2 linked regions of the Robertmurraya sp. FSL R5-0851 genome follow. The protein of the gene in region 2 interacts with the protein of the main gene of each other region in a pairwise test. Links are inferred from orthologs where the notes say so. Each region holds a gene or a part of one and is shown on either strand. Other genes may lie near its edges.

Region 1 (2,964 bases), 2.8 Mb from region 2 along the record:
ACCTTTCATCTCATCATTTGGAAGAGTGACTACCGAAACGGTCGTTTCTGCTACGTGATCAGCCGCACAACGTTGAATAGCTAACGACAAAATTTCCTTTGCTTTTTTGTCTGCTTCCTCTTTTGCTCTATTTTCACTCTCTTTTATCATTAAAGCGATGTCATGGGATAACTCCTGTTCCATACGCTCTAAAATGATGGATTTCGCCTCATCACGAGTTAAGCCCGAGATGCGTTCAAGCTCTGCCTGTTGCATTTTTACGATCTCGTCCACTTTGCTTTCCATCTCTTCAATATGCTGTTGTTTTTTGTTAAGAGAATCGTCCCTCTTCTCTAAAAGTGCTTCACGTTTGTCTAACGATTCGTCTTTTCGATCAAGATTTTCCTCTTTTTGAAGTAAGCGGTTTTCCTGCTTTTGCAGCTCGCTTCTACGATCACGAACTTCACGTTCTGCTTCTGTACGAAGCTTATGAATCTCATCCTTTGCTTCAAGCAGCGACTCCTTTTTTAAAGCTTCTGCTTCACGTTTTGCATCTTCTAGAATTTGCTCTGCAGCACCTCTAGCTCCAGCAATTTTTGCTTCAGAAAAAGATTTACGAACAAAATAGCCAACAACTGCACCGACGGGTAAAGCAAGCAAAATGGAGATGATCATTGTAAAAAGATCCATCATTTCACCTCCTCTTGCTATTAACTTGTGTTACGTTTTCTAAAATGTCGGCATGTACATTGTTTTGTCAATATACAGCACAAAGGCTTTTACACGTCTTCATTCATCATTAAAAAACATAAAATATACATATTAATTGTAAATGTGTGAATTTTTATTGTCAAGGGTTTGTCCGGCTTGGTTGTAATATTTCGTTTATATTGGTAGATAATGGTGAACTTTGTCAAACCCAGTGTTGTTAAAGCATTCATAAATCGAGTTCACTTTTCAAATTTCGAACCGTCAATTTGACTAATAATATAAAAAACAGCAGACCAAATAGTAGTCTGCTGTTTAATCTGTATTAATCTACTAAATCAAATTGTTCTTGATCTTCTTCATGGTCTTCCGGAAGAGTCTTCACTCCATCTAAACCGTAGTGTTCACGAATCTTATTTTGGATCTCTGCTAATAAATCTTTATTTTCCTTCAAGAACAACTTCGCATTCTCACGACCTTGCCCAAGACGCTCATCATTATAAGAATACCAAGATCCACTCTTTTGTACGATATCAAGTTCTGATCCCATATCAAGAGCTTCTCCCTCTTTCGAAATTCCTTCTCCGTACATAATATCTACTTCAGCCGTACGGAATGGAGGAGCTACTTTATTCTTCACGACTTTAATTTTCGTTTTGTTACCAACCATATCATTGCCTTGCTTCAACGTTTCTGCACGGCGAACCTCTAAACGAACAGAAGAATAGAATTTAAGCGCACGTCCACCAGGAGTTGTCTCCGGGTTACCAAACATAACTCCTACCTTCTCACGAATCTGGTTAATAAAGATAGCAATTGTTTTAGACTTATTGATCGCACCAGAAAGTTTACGAAGAGCCTGTGACATTAGACGCGCTTGTAGTCCAACGTGAGAGTCTCCCATTTCTCCTTCGATCTCTGCCTTTGGAACAAGGGCAGCAACTGAGTCGATGACTAGAATATCAACTGCTCCACTTCGTACCAATGCTTCTGCAATTTCAAGGGCTTGTTCACCAGTGTCTGGCTGTGATAACAGCAACTCATCAATGTTCACACCAAGTTTTTGTGCATAATCAGGGTCAAGTGCATGCTCGGCATCAATAAATGCTGCTTGTCCACCTGCTGCTTGTACCTCAGCAATTGCATGAAGGGCAACTGTTGTTTTACCCGAGCTTTCAGGACCATAGATTTCAATGATACGGCCTTTTGGATATCCACCTATTCCTAATGCTGTATCAAGAGCTAAAGATCCACTTTTCGAAGTAGAAATTTGACGATCTGTTTGCTCTCCTAACTTCATGATAGAGCCTTTACCAAATTGTTTTTCTATTTGTTTTAATGCCATTTCAAGGGCTGCTTGACGATCATTTGCCACTACTATTTCCTCCTTATTTAAAACGAATATATCTATCTATCATTCGTTGCATGTTCATTTCACTATCTTTACTATACTCGTTTTATTTCTGTTTGTCGAGCAAAAAATCGAACATTCATTCGATTTTTTTCACTACCAAATATAGTTGTAAAATTCTATTTTCCTCTTAACAAAATAGGTTTTTCGTCGATGTTCATAGCAGAAAAATATTATTTTAAATCAATTTCTAAATTTGGTAAAGAGAAAAAAAACAGAGCAAAATGATATGCTCTGTTAATCTTTCAAGCTATTGATTAGTGAGAAACAGCCGTACTTCACACTTCTCACTCGATTGCCTTCTCTTGTACCAGCAAAAAGAAATTTTTCGACTTTTACTGGAGATCCTTTTTTTGAAATTCCAATATACACCGTTCCTACCGGTTTCTCCTCAACAGCACCAGGCCCTGCTACACCAGTAAAGCTAATTCCAATATCAGCGTTAAGTAATGAAGCCACATTTTCAGCTAATTCCCTTGCACACTCTTCACTTACTGCTCCATATTTTTCCAGAGTTTCCTTTTTAACACCAAGGACCTTTTCCTTAACGTCATTCGTATAGCAAACGACCCCGCCTTTTACTACCGCACTAGAACCTGGAATAGCTGTCAGCTCCTGCTGAAACATCCCTCCAGTTAAGCTCTCTGCACAAGCAATGGTTAAATCGTTCTTTTGTAGCAGGGTAAATAACTCATTCATTAACGAGGTTTCATTATACCCGTAGAAGAACTCACCAACACGTGTACGTATCTTCTCTTCCGTTTCATTAATGAGTTCATTTGCAACGTCGGTTTGTTGGTGTTTAGCAGTAAGCCTCAACGTCACTTCCCCGTCGCTAGCAAGGGGCGCAATCGTAGGATTCGATT
Region 2 (3,059 bases):
CTAGGTACATGACCTGAAGGGAGCTCCACGAATACATATTGAGTTTGATTTAATGGAAGGATATGAATAAGCTCTTCTTCTTCAAGAAATTCACCAAAGATTCTCGTTTCCTGACCTGGGAGAATCTTCAAGGGGATTTGTCCCTTCTGAAGTACCTCATTCAACTTGGTTACCTCTTCAATAATCGTTTGCTTATTGTTGTCATAACGCCCGTTTTTATGATGGGGAGTAGCGATAATTGTATCAATGCCTTCCTTTACCGCTTCTCTTGCCATTGCAACGGACTCACTTATATCCTTCGCTCCATCATCAAGAGATGGGAGGATATGACAATGGATATCAATCATATCATTCACTACTCTCCAAATATTTTAATCTGAGATTATTCAATACCGATACATATCATACCATTTGCCTATTAAACTGGCAATTAACTCCTATTTGCCACCATAATAGTAATAGTATTGAGATTGGTCTTGCTTCTTATTGTTTAAAATAACCCCTAATAACTTGGCTTTTGATGTGGTTAGCTGTTCTTTCGCTTTTACCGCATTTTCTTTTTCTGTGAAACCTGATGAAACAACTAGCACCGTTCCATCACACTTATTCGCTAGTAGCTGAGCATCTGTCACCACTAACACAGGAGGAGTGTCAAATATTACCAGATCATACACTTTTAAAGCTGTCTCCAAAAACTCATCCATAGAACGTGAGCTAAGTAGTTCGGATGGATTCGGGGGAATTGGCCCACAAGGTAATACATATAAATTTGATGTATCAATTTGTGTTACGGCATCATCTAAGTCGGATTGCTTGGTTAGTACAGTTGTTAGCCCGAATGTATTCGTAATGCTAAAAGTATAGTGAACGGTTGGTTTTCTCATATCCGCGTCGACCAGCAGGACTTTATTTCCCTGTTGAGCGAACACAGTTGCTAAATTGGCTACAGTCGTAGATTTCCCTTCTCCAGGTCCGGATGAAGTAACCATTAACGTACGGATTTCATTATCTATTTGTGAAAATTGAATATTGGTACGGATCGTACGATATTGCTCTGATACAGGAGATTTAGGATCGTTCTTTACTACGAGCTTACGCTTAAAGTCCGACACCTTTGATTTTTTTTCTTTTTTAAACGCCAACTCTCTCACCTCTTGTACGTGTTTTGCTTGAACGGCTTGTTTCTGGCACGGTTTCTTGAATGGTTGGGATAGCACCTAGTACAGGTAGTCCTAATGTTTGCTCTATATCCTGTTCTGTCTTGATTGTGTTATCAAGGTACTCCATTAGAAACGCTAACCCAACACCGATCATCAACCCTACGATAAGGGCAATGGCGATATTCATTAATGGCTGCGGCTTAATTGGAGATTGATTGTCTAAAACTACTGCTTTAGCTAAGATGCTAACATTGTCTACATTCATAATGTCTTTGATTTCTGCTTGGAAAATGGAAGCCGTCTCATTCGCTATATCAGCTGCTAAATTTGGATCTGCGTCTTGAACAGAAATGGTCACTACCTGAGAGTTTTGCTCACTTTGAACGGTAATTTTTCCATTTAGCTGGCCCGTTGTCATATTTAGATCAAGTTCTTTAATGACTAAATCTAGGATAGCTGGGCTTTTAATAATGACGTTGTACGTGTTGATTAATTGAAGGTTGGTCTGAACTTCACCAGCACTGTAAGTGTTTTGTTCATTTTTTGATTGGTTTACAAGGATTTGCGTTGATGCTTGATAAATCGGAGTAAGGTAAAAATAACTAATCAAACCACTAATTGTTGCAAATAGAATCGTAATTAAAGCTATTAAACTAAGACGTTTTTTTAACGTTAGAAATAGTTCTTTTAAACTTATTGTCTCTTCCATCATATCCTCCTAAAATGAAAAACTCATAGTATTATATCATATAATGTTGTAAAATCTGGTGGTTTTTGTCATACTTTATATGATTTTGTAGAATCATTTTTTCGTCTTTCTTAATAATAACTGTTTTTTTATAAAATCCTACTACTCTTTTTAAATTTACAGCAATTAACAAATCAATAGGAGTGATCAATTTTGCGAGCCTTTTTTACCACTATGATTGGACTTTTATGTTTGATTCTACTTATTCTCGGGAACTTACATTGGCAAAAGAAAACCGAAGTAACAGGAAGTGGTTCAAGTCAACAAGCTACTGTTTCGGAGGAAGGTTCGGAAGCATTTGCGCAAGTGGAGCCAGTCCTAAATTACACAACCAATTGGTCTGAGCAAGAAAAAATGCATTTCCAAACTGCTCTATCTGAAAATCGTCCCTATCATATTCTTATTGTTGGATCAGAACAACTAGGTGAAGGTGAATCTTCTTGGCCTATTTTATTTCAGAATGAAGTGGTAGCTACATATGGAGAAAATGTTATTTCTATTGAATCAAGGACCTACACAGAAACTACATCAGAGTTTGTTGAATCTGGAAAGCAAGCAGAATTCATTGCGAATCAAGCAGACCTGATTATCTGGGAGCCTTTTATCTTAAGTGATAATGCGGTTGTTCCGATTGAAGCTACCCTAGAGAATATCTCATCTGTGATTAATGAGGTAAAAGAATCGAATCCGAATACAACATTTATTCTCCAGCCTCCAAATCCCTTGTACCAACCAAAGCTTTATAAAACACAAGTAGAAGAGTTAAAAGCATTCGCTGAGGCACAAGGAATACCCTATCTCGATCACTGGACAAGTTGGCCTGACCCTATGTCTGAGCAAATACGCGAATATTTAAATGAATACAATCAACCGAATGAAAAAGGACATCGCGTTTGGGCAGATTACTTAGTTCAACGGTTTATAAGCCAATAAATGAAAGACAGTAGATATTGTTATCTGCTGTCTTTTTTTGTACACTTTAAAATTTCTAGAACATTTATCCTGTTTATCCAACAAAATCCTCTATTTTCTCTTATATATGGTAAGATAGAAGTAGTTATTTTTCATAGATTAGGAGGATTTGTCAAAAAATGAAGAAAAAAGTCGTATCTCTTACGTCCGCTGTTCTACTAACTTCTACCTTTGCCACT

What was found. The genes of interacting proteins can lie anywhere in the genome.
Region 1: the proteins of MKX65_RS22820 (region 2) and recA interact in binary tests that used the Bacillus subtilis proteins (3 or more experiments, as listed by UniProt). The link is inferred for Robertmurraya sp. FSL R5-0851 from one-to-one orthologs.

Annotation. Positions count from the first base shown.
Region 1 is NZ_JBBOOE010000001.1:1,660,473-1,663,436, reverse strand. The notes cover bases 38-2,941. They hold recA (recombinase RecA), read right to left. Parts: upstream 2,063-2,941; coding sequence 1,013-2,062; downstream 38-1,012. Other genes in these bases: MKX65_RS08605 (competence/damage-inducible protein A), read right to left, coding at 2,336-2,941; rny (ribonuclease Y), read right to left, coding at 38-669. In the rest of the region: more of rny, read right to left, coding at 1-37; more of MKX65_RS08605, read right to left, coding at 2,942-2,964. UniProt on the Bacillus subtilis protein: Multifunctional protein involved in homologous recombination, DNA repair and competence.
Region 2 is NZ_JBBOOE010000001.1:4,466,230-4,469,288, forward strand. The notes cover bases 1-2,999. They hold MKX65_RS22820 (YveK family protein), read right to left. Parts: upstream 1,870-2,999; coding sequence 1,132-1,869; downstream 1-1,131. Other genes in these bases: MKX65_RS22810 (tyrosine-protein phosphatase), read right to left, coding at 1-347; MKX65_RS22815 (CpsD/CapB family tyrosine-protein kinase), read right to left, coding at 438-1,142; MKX65_RS22825 (SGNH/GDSL hydrolase family protein), read left to right, coding at 2,062-2,841. Also shown: MKX65_RS22830 (C40 family peptidase), read left to right, coding at 3,000-3,059. UniProt on the Bacillus subtilis protein: Required for YwqD kinase activity. May bring YwqD and its substrates into contact. Probably involved in the regulation of capsular polysaccharide biosynthesis.